Regions from separate parts of the Streptomyces lusitanus genome, predicted to be linked through region 3. Evidence: riboswitches for the same ligand, from Rfam matches in the RefSeq annotation. Region 3 holds a riboswitch; each other region holds the start of a gene.
What was found. A riboswitch is a leader RNA that binds a small molecule or an ion and turns the genes downstream of it on or off. The one in region 3 is predicted to bind cyclic di-AMP.
Positions count from the first base shown of each region.

Region 1: it holds a riboswitch for cyclic di-AMP, as region 3 does, so the genes downstream of both, ACFOSY_RS01940 (C40 family peptidase) here and ACFOSY_RS30815 (transglycosylase SLT domain-containing protein) in region 3, are expected to answer to the same signal.
Region 2: it holds a riboswitch for cyclic di-AMP, as region 3 does, so the genes downstream of both, ACFOSY_RS11835 (M23 family metallopeptidase) here and ACFOSY_RS30815 (transglycosylase SLT domain-containing protein) in region 3, are expected to answer to the same signal.
Region 4: it holds a riboswitch for cyclic di-AMP, as region 3 does, so the genes downstream of both, ACFOSY_RS25085 (transglycosylase family protein) here and ACFOSY_RS30815 (transglycosylase SLT domain-containing protein) in region 3, are expected to answer to the same signal.

Region 1 is NZ_JBHRWL010000002.1:103,930-108,306, reverse strand. It holds gene pcrA (DNA helicase PcrA) at 1-1,642, opposite strand, end outside; cyclic di-AMP (ydaO/yuaA leader) riboswitch at 1,885-2,058, shown strand; gene ACFOSY_RS01940 (C40 family peptidase) at 2,066-3,250, shown strand; gene ACFOSY_RS01935 (hypothetical protein) at 3,268-3,621, opposite strand; gene ACFOSY_RS01930 (C40 family peptidase) at 3,986-4,377, shown strand, end outside.
Region 2 is NZ_JBHRWL010000007.1:18,035-22,411, reverse strand. It holds gene ACFOSY_RS11845 (MBL fold metallo-hydrolase) at 1-116, opposite strand, end outside; gene ACFOSY_RS11840 (SGNH/GDSL hydrolase family protein) at 239-1,024, opposite strand; gene ACFOSY_RS11835 (M23 family metallopeptidase) at 1,293-2,231, opposite strand; cyclic di-AMP (ydaO/yuaA leader) riboswitch at 2,236-2,400, opposite strand; gene ACFOSY_RS11830 (tyrosine-protein phosphatase) at 2,921-3,718, shown strand; gene ACFOSY_RS11825 (DUF6126 family protein) at 3,764-3,892, opposite strand; gene ACFOSY_RS11820 (helix-turn-helix domain-containing protein) at 3,889-4,377, opposite strand, start outside.
Region 3 is NZ_JBHRWL010000030.1:30,155-34,531, forward strand. It holds gene fahA (fumarylacetoacetase) at 1-279, opposite strand, end outside; gene ACFOSY_RS30810 (HAD family hydrolase) at 568-1,440, shown strand; gene ACFOSY_RS30815 (transglycosylase SLT domain-containing protein) at 1,404-1,880, opposite strand; cyclic di-AMP (ydaO/yuaA leader) riboswitch at 1,885-2,054, opposite strand; gene ACFOSY_RS30820 (polyprenyl synthetase family protein) at 2,581-3,591, shown strand; gene ACFOSY_RS30825 (LolA family protein) at 3,896-4,377, shown strand, end outside.
Region 4 is NZ_JBHRWL010000018.1:197,682-202,058, reverse strand. It holds gene eno (phosphopyruvate hydratase) at 1-1,024, opposite strand, end outside; gene ACFOSY_RS25085 (transglycosylase family protein) at 1,293-2,000, opposite strand; cyclic di-AMP (ydaO/yuaA leader) riboswitch at 2,005-2,173, opposite strand; gene ACFOSY_RS25080 (transglycosylase family protein) at 2,393-3,352, opposite strand; gene ACFOSY_RS25075 (cytochrome P450 family protein) at 3,545-4,377, opposite strand, start outside.

The sequences.
Region 1 (4,377 bases), on a different contig from region 3:
GGTCCTCCATCAGCGTGTTGAACCGCTTGACCGCGTTCGCCGACCGGGCGGCCATGCCGTACGCCTCGTCGACGCGGCGCAGCGCCTGCGGGAAGCTGATCTTCTCCCGCTGGGCGAGCGCGTCGATCATGGCCTCGGCGCGGTCGCCGATGCCGCGCTTGGGGACGTTGAGGATGCGGCGCAGCGGCACCGAGTCCTCAGGGTTGGCCAGCACCCGCAGGTAGGCCAGGACGTCCCGGACCTCCTTGCGCTCGTAGAAGCGGACGCCGCCGACGACCTTGTAGGGCAGGCCGACGCGGATGAAGATCTCCTCGAAGACACGGGACTGGGCGTTGGTGCGGTAGAAGACGGCGACGTCGCCCGCCTTGGCCTCGCCCGCGTCCGTGAGGCGGTCTATCTCGTCGGCGACGAACTGCGCCTCGTCGTGCTCGGTGTCGGCGACGTAGCCGGTGATGAGCGCGCCGGCGCCGGCGTTGGTCCACAGATTCTTCGGGCGGCGGGACTCGTTGCGCTCGATGACGGCGTTGGCGGCGGACAGGATCGTCTGCGTGGAGCGGTAGTTCTGCTCCAGCAGGATCGTCGTCGCGTCCGGGTAGTCCTCCTCGAACTGGAGGATGTTGCGGATCGTCGCGCCGCGGAAGGCGTAGATGGACTGGTCGGCGTCGCCCACCACGCACAGCTCGGCGGGCGGCACCTCGGCCTCCGGCGGGACGTCGACGGGGTGCTCGGAGGCGCCCCCGACGAGCTCGCGCACCAGGGCGTACTGGGCGTGGTTGGTGTCCTGGTACTCGTCGACCAGGACGTGCCGGAAGCGGCGGCGGTAGTGCTCGGCGACGTCCGGGAAGGCGCGGAGCAGATTGACCGTCGTCATGATCAGGTCGTCGAAGTCCAGCGCGTTCGCCTCGCGCAGGCGGGACTGGTAGAGCGCGTAGGCCTGGGCGAGGGTCTTCTCGAAGCCGTCGGTCGCCTGGGCGGCGAAGTCCTCCTCGTCGATCAGCTCGTTCTTCAGGTTGCTGATCTTGGCGCTGAAGGACTTGGGCGGGAAGCGCTTGGGGTCGAGGTCCAGGTCCCGGCAGACCAGGGCCATCAGGCGTTTGGAGTCGGCGGCGTCGTAGATCGAGAAGGACGACGTGAAGCCGAGCTTCTTGGACTCGCGGCGCAGGATGCGCACGCACGCGCTGTGGAACGTCATGACCCACATGGCGTTGGCGCGCGGGCCGACGAGCTGCTCGACGCGCTCCTTCATCTCGCCGGCGGCCTTGTTGGTGAAGGTGATCGCGAGGATCTGGCCCGGGTGGACGCCCCGCTCGGCGAGCAGGTGGGCGATGCGGTGGGTGAGCACACGGGTCTTGCCCGACCCGGCTCCGGCCACGATGAGCAGGGGGGAGCCGGAGTGCACGACCGCGGCGCGCTGGTTGTCGTTCAGCCCCTCCAGCAGCGCGGCGGAGTCGATCACCGGGCGGGGGGCGCCGTCCCGGTAGTACGTGTCCCGGTCCGGGGGCACGTCGAACTTCCCGCCGAACAGGTCGTCCGGCAGGGGCTCCGGCGCATGCTCGTCCTCGGGTGGCGGCGGGGGCTCGTCCGCCGGGCCGCGCTGGGCCTGGAGGTCCGCCAGGAAGCTGTCGTCAAAGAGGCTGCTCATCGCTCTCCGAGTCTAGGGCGCTCCACCGACAACCCGGGCCCGCCCCGGAAACATCCCGCCCCTCCGCCGGGCGACCCGCCGCCGGGCACCCTCCACGGTCACCGGCTCACCCTGCGTGACACCGCCCACAAGGTCACGAAAATGTATCGGGCATATCGCCCATCAACCTTCACAAGGGCCACACCAGTTGGCTACCGTGCCGTCCGGGCCGCTCGTCCCCCGCCGGCGAACCTCGCCGGACCGCGCGGCCTCCGCCGAGTCCGTCACTGTCCGCCGTGGCAGCCGGAGCCGGGGACCCACCGAGACTTGGGGTGAATCGGCCCACTCTTCGGAGCAGGCCGTAGGGCAACCCTTCCGATCAATACACCCGCCCGAACCCGACAGCTAACCCGGTAGGCGGAGCTTTGGAAGGAGTCGCCTCCCTTGGCGTCGCACCGTAAGTCGCGCACTCCCGGCGCGCGCGTGGCCGGCATACGCACCCCTGCTCTCGCCACGGCCGCGCTCACCTCCGTGGCCCTGCTCTCCCAGACCGCCGACGCCGCCCCCGGCGACGACCGGCCGAGCCTGGAGGAGGTCGAGAAGAAGGTCGGCGACCTCTACCGCCAGGCCGAGTCGGCGACGGAGAAGTACAACGCGGCCAAGGAGAAGACGACCAAGCAGCGCAAGGAGGTCGACACCCTCCTCGACGACGTGGCGCAGCGCACGCAGAAGCTGAACGAGGCGCGCGCGGAACTGGGCTCCTACGCGGCCGCCCAGTACCGCACCGGCGCGGGCATGCCCGACACCGCGACGTTCCTGCTCGCGGAGACCCCGCAGGACGTCTTCGACCAGCGTCAGGTGCTGGACCGGATGACCGGCCGCCAGAAGGCGGCGGTGGACGACTACGTCTCCCAGCAGACCGAGACGATGAAGAAGCGGCAGGAGGCCACCGAGAGCCTCCGGACGCTCACCGAGACGCAGGGCGACCTGAAGACGGCCAAGGCCACCGTCCAGAAGAAGCTCGCCGACGCGCGCGAACTGCTGTCGGAGCTGACCGCCGAGGAGAAGGCGCGGCTCGCCGCGATCGAGAAGCGCAAGCAGCAGGAGGCCGCCCGCAAGGCGGCGGAGCTGGCCCGGCAGCAGGCCGAGCAGGAGCAGGCGGAGCAGCAGGAGCGTGAGGAGGCCGCGCAGCAGGGTGGCGGCTCCTCGGAGGGCTCCGGGTCGGGGTCCACGGGCTCGGCCGACACGCCCCCGGCCGACTCCTCGTACGCCGCCAAGGCCGAGAAGGTCCTCGCCTTCGCCCGCGCGCAGATCGGCAAGCCGTACGTCTGGGGCGCGACCGGTCCCGGCTCCTACGACTGCTCGGGGCTCACCCAGGCCGCCTGGAAGGCCGCCGGCGTCTCCCTCCCGCGCACCACCTACGACCAGGTGAACGCGGGCACCACCGTCCCGGTGTCCCAGGCCCAGCCCGGCGACCTGGTCTTCTTCTACGACGACGTCACGCACGTGGGCATCTACATCGGCAACGGCATGATGATCCACGCCCCGAAGCCGGGCGCGTACGTCCGCGAGGAGTCCGTCTACTACGACGGCGAGTCCGCGATCCACAGCATCGTCCGCCCGGCCTGACGGCCGGCAACGCGGGCTCAGGTCCAGAGGACCGCGATGAAGATGTTCGTCACGGTCAGCAGGCCGACCAGGCCGAAGAGCCCCTTGTCCACCTTCTCCTCGTCCCGCTTCACGTAGACCAGGCCGAGGATCACGACCAGCAGCGCGAGCTTCACGCCGATCTTGATGTTGTCCACGGAGTAGTCCTGGGCCTGGTTGAGGCCCACCAGCACCACGCCCGTGACCAGCATCGTCAGCGCGCCGTGCAGCATCGCGGGGACGAAGCGGGCGGTGCCCGCGCCCATCGCCTTCATCTGGGTGAGGAAGCCGCCGAGCAGCGACGCGATACCGATGATGTGCAGACCGACGAAGATGTGGATGAGTACGTCCATGAGGCCGGAGCCTAGCCAGGGGCGCCCCATAGCATTCCGCCGCCCTCACCCTTCCCGCCTTCACCACATCGGTCATCACCCTGAGTGAGAGCGAAGCCGCGTGAGCGGCCCGTCGGTCACTTACGGTCACCCGGCGGTCCGAGGGCGACAGTTCCGCACAACCCGTATCCCGCCCCGCACGGCCCGGCCTAGCGTCCTGCCCCAGGTGACCGGCTCCGCATCGCCGCTCGGGCCAGGAGCGGCGGCCGGACACCACCGCCGAAGAAAGGGTCCGGCGGCGGGCGGCTCCCCCGTCACCCCGCCGCCGGACTGCCGGGCAGACGTCCGGCCCCGGCGGACGCCAGTGGGAAGGACGGCAGCGAGGGTGGCAGCGCACCGCAGGTCACGGCAGCGTCCGACGGGCGGCACCACGGTCCGTGCGGCCGCCACCGTCGTCCTCGCCGGAGCGGCCACCGCGGCCGGCTTCGACGGAGCGGGGCACGCGGCGCCGCAGCCGGCGCCCGCCCTCACCGGTGCCGACGTGGACCGCCTGTACCGCGAGGCCGAGGTCGCCACCGAGAAGTACAACGGCGCCAAGGAAAAGGCGGATTCGGCGCGGCAGCGGCTGCGCGACCTCCAGGACGAGACGGCCCGCGCCCAGGCGCGGCTCAACGAGGCCCGGGAGGCCCTGGGCACGGTCGCGGCGGCCCAGTACCGCGCCGGCGGCCTCGACCCCGCCCTGCGGCTGATCCTGTCCGACGACCCGGACGCCTACCT
Region 2 (4,377 bases), on a different contig from region 3:
TCGGCGAAGTGCGGGGACCTGCGGATCCGCGCCATGCGCTCACCGGTGGGATCAGCGCCGAAGGCCTGCGGCCGCAGGGCACGCGGCCCCGCTCCGGGGGCGGAAGAAGCGGCCACGGTACCTCCAGAGGAAATCGATCGGAGTTTCCATTATGTGCGGCGGCCGGGACAGCCGGGGCGGGTTGTGGACAAGCCCGCGGGGCGGGTCCGGCGCCGGGGCCCCGGATCCGCCCCCGCCGTCACGCGACCGCCGCGATCCGCGACCGGATGTCCTCCGGGGACAGCGTCCCCTTCGCCGTGACGTGGTCGCCCGAGGATTCGCCGCGCAGGCGGCGGCCGATCCACGGGACCAGGAACTCGCGGGCCCAGTGGACGTCGTCGCGGCGGATCTCCAGGGTGCCGCGCGGCGGGAGCGGCGGCCACGGCTGCTCCGGGTCGGCGGGCACCTTCAGGCCGAGGGCGAGCCCGGCGCGCAGCGCGACGCGCGTGTGTCCCTCGGGTGAGAGGTGCAGCCGGTCGGCGTCCCACGCCCTGCGGTCCTGCACGCTGCGCAGCGACCACAGGTCGAGCACCGGGCAGCCGTACCGGTCGGCGACGGCCCTGACGTGCCCGTTGTACGTGGCGATCTTGCCGCGCAGATGCTTGAGCAGGGGGACCCCGCGGGTGTCGAACCCGGTGGTCACGAGCACCGTGCCGGCCGCCGCGGCGAGCTGGGCGACCGCCTTCTCGAAACGCTCGGCCACCTCGTCCGGGTCGGTGCCGGGGCGCAGGATGTCGTTGCCGCCCGCGCAGAAGGAGACCAGGTCGGGGGCGAGTTCGACGGCCCGGGGGACCTGGTCGGCCACGATCTGGTCCAGCAGCTTGCCGCGCACCGCGAGGTTGACGTAACCGAAGTCGCCCTCGGGTCTGCGGTCCGCGAGCAGAACGGCGAGGCGGTCGGCCCAGCCGACGAACGCCCCGTCGGGGCCGGGGTCGCCGACGCCCTCGGTGAAGCTGTCCCCCACCGCCACGTACGACCCGATCACTGTTGCCTTGTCACTCTTCGAATCGTCTGCCACAGCCGGACATGATTCACCTTCCGATGTGACCTACGCGACCGTAGGGGAGGGTTGACGTGCGGTGAGATAAGCCACTCTCAAAGCTTTGGCCAAGCCCGGAATAGCCAGGCCGGTAGCCGGGTCGGGAGCCAGGCCGGGGGCAGCCGCCGCCCGGACCCGGACACACCGGAGGCCGGGCCCCGTGGATCGGGGTCCGGCCTTCGGCGCGCGTGTCAGGAAGGGTGCCGCGAAGGGGTCAGATGGAGACGCCCTTGGAGCGGAGGTAGGAGATCGGGTCCACGTCCGAGCCGTAGTCCGGGGTGGTGCGGATCTCGAAGTGCAGGTGCGGGCCGGTCACGTTGCCGGTCGCACCGGAGAGACCGACCTGCTGGCCGGCGCTCACGGTCTGGCCCGCCGAGACGGACAGCGAGGACAGGTGGGCGTACTGGGCGTAGTGGCCGTCGTTCAGCTGGATGACGACCTGGTTGCCGTACGCGCCGCCCCAGCCGGCGGAGACGACGGTGCCGGCGCCGACGGCCTTCAGGGAGGTGCCGGTCGGAACGACGAAGTCGGCACCGGTGTGGTAGCCGCTGGACCACATGCTGCCGGCCACCTTGTAGGCGGTGCCGACGCTGCCGCCGGACACCGGGGCGGTGAAGCCGGAGGACGGAGCGGTCTGGGCGGCGGTGTCGTCGGAGGAGGACTCCTCGGACGACTGCTGCGCGGGCTGCTCGGCCGGCTTCTCGGCGGGCGCCTCGGCCTTGGGCGCGGCGGGCTTGGCGGTCTGCGGCGCCGTGGACTGCTTCGGCGTGCTCGTGGCGGCGGCCTTGCCGTCGACGGAGAGCTTCAGACCCGGGTGGATGAGTGACGGGTCGTCACCGACGGCCTCGCGGTTGTCCGCGTAGAGCTGCTTCCAGCCACCGTCGACGTGCTCGGACTCGGCGATCTTGGCGAGGTAGTCGCCGGCCTTCACGGTGTACGTGCGGGCCTCGTCGCCCTGTTCGGCCTTGGCCTGCTGGCCGGTGACGGACAGCGACTGGACCGACGTCTGGGGGGCCGACTCCGGCGTCGCGGCGTGCGCGCCGGTGGCGCCGAGGAACGGCAGGGCGAGAGCGGCGCCGCCGGTTCCGGCGACGGCGATGGAGCGGGTGAAACGCTGAGCCTTGGTACGGCGGTGCTTACCCTTCGCGGGCATGACGAATTCCTCTCCGGCGCCTACGAGGTGAGCTGTCGGGTGCGGACTGGAGATGTCCGGCCGCGTCGCTGCGCGGCTTAACCCCAAGCCTGTTTCCGGGGTCCGGAACAGGCAGTTGTACCTGTGGGTCCCCCGCTCCTGCCGTACGTCGGGTCAGTGTGTGCGGGCTCCGGGCGGCGGCAGGATTAGGCGTCCGTCCGGATCGGTTGGGAACGTAAGCGACCCCGACGCGGCGAAACAAGCGCGTGTTCCCGCGAACCCGCTTTTTCCGTGATCGAAAGGCGGAAAAGACGTCACCGTGCGTCGATCTGGAAAACGAGCGGCGGGCGAATTCCCTTGTCACGGAAGGGGATTACGTGAGCATGGCGACAGCGCACGGTCACCGGTATGACGATGCTCACGCGACCCATCCTCAATTCCCCTTCTACAGGGGCACGTTAACCTCAAACGCCCCAATCGGACAGAACGCATCAATCAAGATGATGTCGGACGGGCCGGCCACCACAATCGCGACATCTTGATCTTGGCGACAGCGACCCGTGGCCCGCTTCCCGCGAGCGAACAAAAAGCGACACAATCCAACACCGTGAGGGCGGCCGGCAGCTCATTGCCCCAGGCAGGTATGTCGTATCGTCGAGTGGTGCCCGTCGACGAGCCGCGGCGACGGCGCGGAGTGGGAGGAGCCGTCCGTGACGCAGGAGATCCCGTCGACCGAGCCCCGGCTGACCGGTGTGCGCAACTTCCGCGACGTGGGCGGGCTGCCCACGGTGGACGGACGGCGGGTGCGGCACGGGGTGCTGTTCCGCAGTGGTCACCTCGCCCACGCCACCGCCGAGGACGCCGCCTTCCTCGCCTCGCTCGGCCTGCACACCGTGTTCGACTTCCGCAACGCGGCCGACCAGAAGCTGGAAGGGCCGGACGTCGCGCTGCCGGGCGTGCGCAACGTCAACCTGCCGCTGAGCGACCCGGCCGACGGCGCGGAGTTCTGGAAGATGGTGCGCGACGGCGACCTGGACCAGCTGCGCGCGATCCTGGCCGACGGCCAGGGCGCCGACCGGATGATCACCTCGTACCGCATGATCATCAAGGAGCGCACCGCCGAGCACGCTCAGGTGCTGCGCGCGCTCGCCGAGGACAGCGTCCCCGCGCTGATGCACTGCGCGGCCGGCAAGGACCGCGCGGGCCTCTCGGTGGCGGTGACCCTGCTCTCCCTGGGCGTGGAGCGCGACGCGATCGTCGAGGACTACCTGAAGTCCAACGCCAAGCACCGCCGCTACAAGGTGCGCCGCAGCGGCACCTCCGCGGACGCCTACTCCCCCGAGGTCATGGAGCTGCTCAGCCCGCTCTTCGACGCGCGCGAGGAGTATCTGGCGGCCGCCTTCGCGACGGTCGAGGAGACCTGGGGCGGCGTGGACGCCTACCTGGAGCAGGGGCTCGGTCTCACGCCGGCCCACCGGGAGCGGCTGCGCGAGCGCCTGCTCGACTGACGACCGCCTCCGCCGCCCCCGCGTGTCCTGCTCGCTCGGCCCGCGCTACTTCTTCGGCGCGATCTCGAAGAGGAAGTAGATGAAGGCCGCGAACAGGTGCCCGACCACGATGTAGACGAACAGCCGGACCCACAGGGCCCGGGGAAACTTCTCCTCCATGTCCTTGCCGCTCACGGGGTCTCTCCAGGGGTCGGGCCCAGGCACAGGGCGGCCGTGGGACTCTGCAGCAGGGTGTGGACGAACAGCAGCTCGACCCCGTCGGCGTCCTGCGCGGCGATGCGGTGCGGGGTGAGCGAGTCGAAGTGGGCGCTGTCGCCCGGGGACAGCCGGTGCAGGGTGTCGCCGAGGCGCAGCCGCAGCCGTCCCTTGAGCACGTACAGCCACTCCTCGCCGGGGTGGACCCGCACGATGTCGCCCTGGGAGCCGTGCGGCACCTGGACCCGCAGCGCCTGCATGCCGCGTCCGGCGGCTCCGGCCTGCCAGTACGTCCAGCCGCCGGCCGCCGTGGGTTCCATGTCGTCGGCGCGGACCACGGCGTCCCGGTCTGCGGCCGACTCCCCGAGCAGCTCGGAGACGGTCGTACCGTAGATCCGGGCGAGGGAGAGCAGCATCGGCAGCGAGGGCTGGCGCTGTCCGGTCTCCAGCCGGGAGAGATGGGC
Region 3 (4,377 bases):
CGTCTCCCGGTGCGCCGGGACCGTCACCCACGCGGTGAGCGCGCGGCGCACGTCCGACCAGGCCGTGCGGCCCGCCGCCAGCAGCGGGTCGAGGCTGGGGCGGGCGAGCAGGGAGGCGTACGGGGAGCCCAGGGCGTGTGCCGCCGCGCCGGCGTCGAGGACGTGGTCGCCCAGCCGGACGCCCACGGTGCGCTCCGCCGAACCGGGGAGCGAGAAGACGCCGTACGGCAGGTTGTGCGGGCCGAAGGGGTCGCCCTCGGGGACATCGAAGGGGGGCATCGGGTGCTGCCTCGCTTTCGTGTGCGCGGGTGCGCCACGTGTCCGTGGCCGTGCCACACGTTACGGGGTCGCGTCCCGGTGGGCTCCTGCAATAGGGGACGGCTCACAGGGGCGCAGCACGAAACAAGGAGCCGGGCCCGGGTCCGGTGGAGCGCGGCGTGCTCGGTCACAAGGGAAAACAGTTCTCAACCGGTCGTGATCCGGCGGCACAAGAAGGCAAATCGCACGCAATGCGAGGGCATACGAGCGCGGTGAATCGGACGGTCCTCTTGTCCGTATTCTCTGATCATGGCCGCACCCACCGATTGTTCTCTCATCGCCACCGACCTGGACGGGACGCTGCTGCGCGGTGACGACACTCTCTCCGACCGCTCCCTCGCCGCCCTCGCCCGGGCCGAGCGGGCCGGTGCCCGGCACCTCGTGGTGACCGGCCGCCCGGCCCCCAGAGTGCGGTCGCTGCTCGACGACCTCGGCTGCACGGGGCTCGCGGTGTGCGGACAGGGCGCGCAGGTCTACGACGCCGCCGCGCACCGGATGCTGTGGTCGGTCCGGCTGGACCGGGAGCTGGCGGAGACCGCGCTCGGCAAGATCGAGGCCGAGGTGGGGGAGGTGTACGCCGCGGTCGACCAGGACGGGGTCGACGGGCTGACGCTGATCGAGCCGGGCTACCGGATGCCGCACCCGACGCTTCCGGCGGTGCGGGTGGAGCGGCGCGACGACCTGTGGGCGCGGCCGATCAGCAAGGTGCTGCTGCGCCACCCGGAGCTGTCGGACGACGCGCTGACGGCGGCGGCCCGGTCCGTGGTCGGCTCGCTGGCCACGGTCACGATGTCGGGGCCGGGCACGGTGGAGCTCCAGCCGTGCGGGGTCACCAAGGCGACCGGTCTCGCGCTGGCCGCCGGGCATCTGGGGCTGCGCCCCGAGGACACGATCGCGTTCGGGGACATGCCGAACGACGTCCCGATGCTCCGGTGGGCGGGCCACGGCGTCGCCATGGCCAACGCGCACCCGGAGCTGAAGGCGGTGGCCGACGAGGTCACCTCGTCGAACGAGGACGACGGCGTGGCCGTCGTCCTCGAGCGACTGTTCGGGCAGACGGCCGGTCTCGGCCGTCAGAGGTCGGCTCAGTACGCGCCGAAGACGTTGTCGATCGAGCCGTAGCGGTCGGCGGCGTAGTTGCAGGCCGCGGCGATGTTGGCGACCGGGTCGAACGGGTCGAAGGCGGTGCCGGGCACGTGGTACGCCTGGAAGGTCGGGTCGATGACCTGGAGCAGGCCCTTCGACGGGGTGCCCATGGCGGCGTTGGAGTCCCACAGGTTGATGGCGGCCGGGTTGCCGGACGACTCCCGCATGATGTTGCGGTGGATGGAGTCGTAGGAGCCGGGGATGCCGTTCTGCGCCATGATGTCCATCGCCTCGCGGATCCAGCCGTCGAGGTTGTCCGGGTACGCGGTCGTGGAGGCGGCGGTCGTGGCCTGGGTCGTGGGGGCCGCGGAGGCGCTGGTGGCGCCGAACAGCGGCAGCGCGACCACGGCGACGCCGGTGCCGGCGACGGCGAGGGAGCGGACGAGGCGGCGGCGCGACGAAGCGATGACGGGCATGTCTGAGGTTCCTCTCCTACGCCTGCGAGGTGAGCTGTCGGGTTCGGGCGGGAGAGTGCCCGGCCGTGCCCCTTCGGGCATGGCTTCACCCCCAGCCGTCCCGGCGCGGTGTCCGGTACGGCGACTTACCTGGGTCCCCCGCTCCTGCCGTGCGTGAGTTGTCGTCGGGTGTGATGCGGGTGGCGGCAGGACTGGGCGTCCACCCGGCAGGCCCGGAACGTATGCGAGAGCAGATGTCGGGAACAAGTGCGACGATCACACAAGGCCCCGTTTGATCTTGGGATGGGTGGTTTTGGGTGCTTGACCCTTTGCGATCGCCAAGGGTCAACTCCGTTGCGTGGAACGGAAGGACGGGCGTGTGCGAGGGTGGCCCGGCGACCGGTGTGCGCGTGACCCACTTCACGGACCGGTGGCCGTGAGTGCATTTGCGACCAAGAGGAATTGGCGCACCAAGACCGGCAAATCGGACTCAGGGGTGGGGCAGGATGGTTCAGAGGTCACTGTGTCCGGGAAGCCGAGGTATGTCCGTTGTTATCAGCCGATCAAAAACACTCCGCTTCTGATCCCGTATCGCCCTGCTTGTGACCCCGGGCCCTGGCGGTGATCGAAACCTGACCGGATACGCTGAGTCGAGTGGTGGCAGCGACCTATCGACAAACCGTGTAACCGCCAGCAGACACCAGCAGACAGGAGACCCCTCGTGACCGTCGTCGGGCCGTTCGGGCTGAGCGTGCGGGACCAGGCTCTGGAAGCCGATGTCCAGGCCGGATTGACGGCTGTCGAGGAAGGGCTGCTCGAAGCCACCAAGAGCGAGGTGCCGTTCATCACGGAGGCCGCCCAGCACCTGGTGCGGGCCGGCGGCAAGCGGTTCCGCCCGCTGCTCGTGATGCTCTCCGCCCGGTTCGGGGACCCCTACGCGCCCGGCATCGTGCCGTCGGCCGTCGTGGTGGAGCTCACCCACCTGGCCACGCTCTACCACGACGACGTGATGGACGAGGCCGAGGTGCGGCGCGGGGTCGCGAGCGCGAACACCCGCTGGGGCAACTCGGTCGCCGTGCTCACCGGCGACTTCCTCTTCGCCCGCGCCTCGCACATCCTGGCCGACCTCGGCCCGGAGGCGGTGCGGGTGCAGGCCGAGGCGTTCGAGCGGCTGGTCACCGGCCAGATCCTGGAGACCGCGGGCCCGCAGGACGGCCGCGACCCGGTCGACCACTACCTGGACGTGCTCGGCGGCAAGACCGGCTCCCTGGTCGCCGTCTCCTGCCGGTTCGGCGCGATGATGTCCGGCGCCGACGAGACCGTGGTGGACGTCCTCACGCAGTACGGCGAGCGGCTCGGCGTCGCCTTCCAGCTCGCCGACGACGTCCTCGACATCGCCTCCGACTCCCACGAGTCCGGCAAGACCCCCGGCACCGACCTGCGCGAGGGCATCGCCACCCTGCCCGTGCTGCGGCTGCGCGAGCGGGCGGCCCGGCTCGGCCTCGCCGAGGACCTCGCCCTGTGCGAGCTGCTCGACTCCGACCTCACCGACGACGCCCGGCACGCCGAGGCCCTGCGCCTGCTGCGCGCCCACCCCGCGCTCGGCCAGGCCCGCCGGGACACCGTGCGCTACGCCGAGGAGGCGCGTGCCGCGCTCGCCCCGCTGCCGGACGGCCCCGCCAAGGCGGCGCTCGTCGAGCTGTGCGACGCCGTGGTGCACCGGGCCGGCTGACACCCGCCCCTGCCCCGCCCGGTCGCCCCAGCCGGCTGTGCAGCCGGGCCGTCCCGCCCGGCTGCCCCCGTACGCCTCCGGTACCCGGGTGACCCCTACGGGGCGGGTGAGCCTGCGTCGTCCGTGTCATACCGCAGCAGTACGCGGAGTTGAGCCCGCGGTCTGACGATTCCGTCCCGCGGATTTGGTCAGATGGACCACGACGGACAACACCACTTCTCACCGTTTCGGGTGAGAATGGCGGCCCGGGCCGAACTGCTGCGAGGACACGGACGGAAGCCGCCGCCGACCACGGAGGGCACACATGGCACCGAACGAGACCGACGACACGACGACCGCGGGGGAGGTCGAGGAGCGGAGCGCCGGCCGCCGCAGGGCCGCGCGGTACGTCGTCCCCGTCACCGTGATGGGCGTGGCGGCCGCGACGATCGGACTCGTCCCGGCGCTCGCCGACTCCGGCGACCCCGACCTGCCGGAGATCACCGCCGCGCAGCTCATCGAGAAGATCGCGCAGTCGGACGTGGAGCGGCTGTCCGGCACCGTGAAGATCACCACCGACCTCGGGCTGCCGAACCTCGGCGGGCTGGAGAGCGGTCTGCTGTCCGGCGCGGCGGGCGGAGGCGAGGACGGCGAGGGCTCCTCCGCCGACCCGTCCGGCCGGCTCACCGAGCTGGCGTCCGGCACGCACACCCTGCGCGTCGCCGCCGACGGCCCGGACCGCCAGAAGCTGTCGCTGCTGGAGAACGCGGCCGAGTACAGCCTGATCCACAACGGCAAGGACGTCTG
Region 4 (4,377 bases), on a different contig from region 3:
GCGAGCCGATCTGGTTGACCTTCACCAGCAGGGCGTTGGCGGCGCCCTCCTCGATGCCGCGGGCCAGGCGCTCGGGGTTGGTGACGAACAGGTCGTCGCCGACGAGCTGGACCTTGTCGCCGAGCTTGTCGGTGATGGTCTTCCAGCCCTCCCAGTCGTCCTCGAACAGCGGGTCCTCGATGGACACGAGCGGGTACGCGTCGACGAGCTCCGCGTAGTACTCGGTCATCTCGGCCGCCGAGCGCTCCTTGCCCTCGAAGGTGTAGACGCCGTCCTTGTAGAACTCGGAGGCGGCCACGTCGAGGGCCAGGGCGATCTGCTCGCCGGGGGTGTAGCCGGCCTCCTTGATCGCCTCGAGGATGAGGTCGAGGGCCTCACGGTTGGAGCCGAGGTTCGGGGCGAAGCCGCCCTCGTCGCCGAGGCCGGTGGCCAGGCCCTTGTTCTTCAGGACCTTCTTCAGGGTGTGGTAGACCTCGGCGCCCCAGCGCAGCGCCTCGGAGAAGGACTCCGCGCCGATCGGGGCGATCATGAACTCCTGGATGTCCACGTTGGAGTCGGCGTGCGAGCCGCCGTTCAGGATGTTCATCATCGGTACCGGCAGCAGGTGCGCGTTCGGGCCGCCCAGGTAGCGGAACAGCGGCAGGTCGCTGGCCTCGGAGGCGGCGTGGGCGACGGCGAGGGAGACGCCGAGGATGGCGTTGGCGCCGAGCGAGCCCTTGTTGTCGGTGGCGTCCAGGTCGAACATCGCCTGGTCGATCAGGCGCTGCTCGGTGGCGTCGTAGCCGACGAGCTCCGGGCCGATCTGCTCGATGACGGCCAGGACGGCCTTCTCGACGCCCTTGCCCAGGTAACGGCCTGCATCACCGTCACGGAGTTCGATGGCCTCGAAGGCGCCGGTGGAGGCGCCGGACGGGACGGCGGCACGACCCGTGCTGCCGTCGTCGAGGCCGACCTCGACCTCGACCGTGGGGTTGCCTCGGGAGTCCAGGATTTCCCGGGCTACGACGACGTCGATGGACGGCACGAGCATCTCCTTCTTGGGATGTGACGCGGGTGAGCGGGGCCGCGGGGGCCCTGCGGGTCCGAGCCTAACCGGCTCCGGGCGATCGGCCATCTCGCCGCCCGCCTCATGGACAGAACCGAGAGTAAATTGTTTCTGAACGGAACAAAGCCCGTTCGGGAAACCGTGACCTGAATGCGTCCGGACATGACCCCGCCCCGGTGCGTACGGGGGAAGAAACGCACCGGGGCGGGGAGCCCGTGGGGACGGGGAGGGACCTGGCGGTCTGCCCTTACTTCAGGTGCAGCTGCTGGCCCGGGTAGATGAGGTCGGCGTCGTCGACGATGTCGTCGTTCAGGTCGAACAGCTTCGCCCAGCCGCCCTTGACGTCGTGCTCCTCGGCGATCGAGCTGAGGGTGTCGCCCTTGACGACCTTGTACTCGCCGTCGCCCTTCTCGACCTTCGTGCCGGTCGGGGTGGTGACGGTCTTCTTCTCGGCCGTGTCGGCCTTCTGCTCGGCCGGGGCGGCCGGGCGCTCGGCGGAGCGGGAGGCCTTCTGCTCGCTCTCACGCGACTCGGTGGAGCCGGACTCCTGCGCGGAGCCCTCGGCGGAGCCGCCGTCGTAGGAGGCGTTGGACAGGCCGGTGCCGCAGACCGGCCAGGCGCCCTTGCCCTGGCCCGCGAGGACCTTCTCGGCGATCTCGATCTGCTGGGCCTTGGAGGCCTGGTCGGCGCTGGCGGCGTACTGGGTGCCGCCGTACGCGGCCCACGTGGAGGCGGAGAACTGCAGACCGCCGTAGTAGCCGTTGCCGGTGTTGATGGACCAGTTGCCGCCGGACTCGCACTGGGCGACGGCGTCCCACTCGGACGCGGTGGCGGCGGAGGCGGTGCCGGACGCCATGAGCGGGCCGGCGACGGCGGCGCCGGTCACACCGGCGATGGCGATGGCGCGAGTGGCCTTGGACGGACGACGGTGCTTGCCCTTGCCGGAAAACAGCATGGATGGATCCCCTCACCGACGCCTGCGAGGTGAGCTGTCGGGTTCGGGCCGGTTGAGTTGCCCGGCCACGTCCCTCCCGGGACGCGGCTTCACCCCAAGCCGTACCGGACGTGAACCGTCCGGGTCCGGCGCTTACCTGGGTCCCCCGCTCCTGCCTACGGCGCATGACGCGACGACTGTTCCCGTGCTGCCACTGGCAGGATTCGGCGTGGCGGCAGCCGGGGCCCGCGGTGGCGAGCGGTCACGACCGTAAGCACGCGTCGCACGGAAAGACAAAGACGATCAGGGCTTCTGAGACCTATCTCTCACAGTCTTTATTACGGACAATCAGCCCTTTTCACTCCGCCAACTCCCGCCGGGCGGAGGGGTCTTCGACTGCCGCCCTTCGCCCCTTATTCGCCGGTTTCGGCGCCGTCCTCGACGTCCACCAGGAGGCGTTCGCCGGGCAGGATGAGGTTCGGGTCGTCGCCGATGACCTGCTGGTTCTCGACGTAGAGCGCCGTCCATCCGCCGGTGAGGGCAAGGGAGTCGGCGATGGAGGTCAGGCTGTCGCCGGTCTGCACGGTGTAGCGGTCGTCGCTGATGCCCGCGGGCCTGTCCGTGGGGCGCGAGGCGTGCCGGCCGGACGACGGGGTCCCGGCGTCGGCGCTCTCCTCCTCCGGGGCGCTGGGGCCGCGGTGGCGGCCCGAGCCGGTGTCCTCGGACTCGGTGGCCTCCGAAGAACCGGTGCTCTGCCCCGACTTGTCCGACTCGTCACCTTCGGGGGTGGCGGAGGCGGACGGGGAGGCGCCGGCGTCCGTGCCGCTCTCCTTCTCGTCGGACGAACCGGATGTCGCCGACGGAGAGGGTGAAGTGGGCGAAGCGGGCGAATCGCCGCTTTCCGGCGAACCGGACGGGGTGGTGGTGCCGTCGGTCCGGGAGTCGCCCTGCGTCGCGTCGGTGGTCGGCACGCCCGGGTCGACGTTCGGGGACGCGGTGTCCTGGTTCAGACCCGTGAGCAGGCCGCAGGCGCGCCACTTGCCGACGCCCTGGTCGGCGAGGATTCTCTCGGCCACGGTGATCTGCTGGTTGCGGCTGGCCTCGTCGGCGCTGGGCGCGAACTCCGTGCCGCCGTAGTTCTCCCAGTCGTCCTGGGTCAACTGAAGGCCGCCGTAGTAGCCGTTGCCGGTGTTCTGGCTCCAGGAGCCGCCGCTCTCGCACTCCGCGACCCGGTCCCAGGTGTCGCCGTCCGCCGCGCTGGCGGCGCCCGCCCCGAGGAGCGGGATCGCGATCGCGGAGCCGGTCACGCCGGCGGCGACGAGCAGAGCCGGAGCCTGACGAGGGCGACGGTGTCGGCCGTTCCCGGAGAGCATGCGGAAGCCTTTCACTCGGCGACAAGAACCGGCACGGGCGAGCAGAACTGTGCGGCGCGCCGTACTTGATGGGTGAACGTATAGGCAGACGATCACTTGTCACAAGTTCATGCCGTGCAGATCACATGGAGATCACAGAGTTGAGCACGTCTCAGGTTTCCGCGCACCGGCCCCCGGGCACGGACAGGAAGGTCAGGTCTGTCCTGAACGCGGAGGGGAGAATTCCACCGGAAGCGTGCGGAGTCCGCGCATGATGAGGCCGCCGCGCCAGCGCAGTTCGGCCGGGTCGACGGCCAGCCGCAGATCCGGAAGGCGCGTCAGGAGCGTGGCGAGCGCGGTCTGTCCCTCCAGGCGCGCGAGCGGGGCGCCCAGGCAGTAGTGGATGCCGTGCCCGTACCCCAGGTGCTGGTTGTCCCGGCGGGCCAGGTCCAGAGTGTCCGGGTCGGCGAACCGCTCCGGGTCCCGGTCGGCCGCGGCCAGCACGACGAGCACCGGGTCGCCGGCCGCGATCCGCTGCCCGCCGATGACGACCGGCTCGGTGGCGAACCGCCAGGTCGCCAGCTCCACCGGGCCGTCGTAGCGCAGCAGTTCCTCCACCCCCGTCTCCAGCAGAGCGCGGTCGCCCTCGGCCAGCGCCCGTTGCAGCCGCCGGCGCTGCTCCGGGTGGGTGAGCAGGGCGTAGGTGCCGTTGCCGATGAGGTTGACGGTGGTCTCGAAGCCGGCGAAGAGGAGGATGAACGCCATCGCGGCGGCCTCGTTCTCCGTGAGGTGCGCGCCGTGGTCGGAGGCGCGGATCAGCCCCGAGATGAGGTCCTCGCCGGGAACGGGTTCGGCGGGCAGCTCCTCCCGCTTGCGGTGGATCAGCTCGGCGAGGTAGCCGCGCATCTTCTTGACCGACCGGGCCACCCCGCCGCGGGGGCCGCCGCCGTGACGGATCATCATGCCCGCCCAGTCCCGGAAGTCGTCCTGGTCCTCGCGGGGGACGCCGAGGAGGTCGCAGATGGCGTAGATGGGGAGGGGGAAGG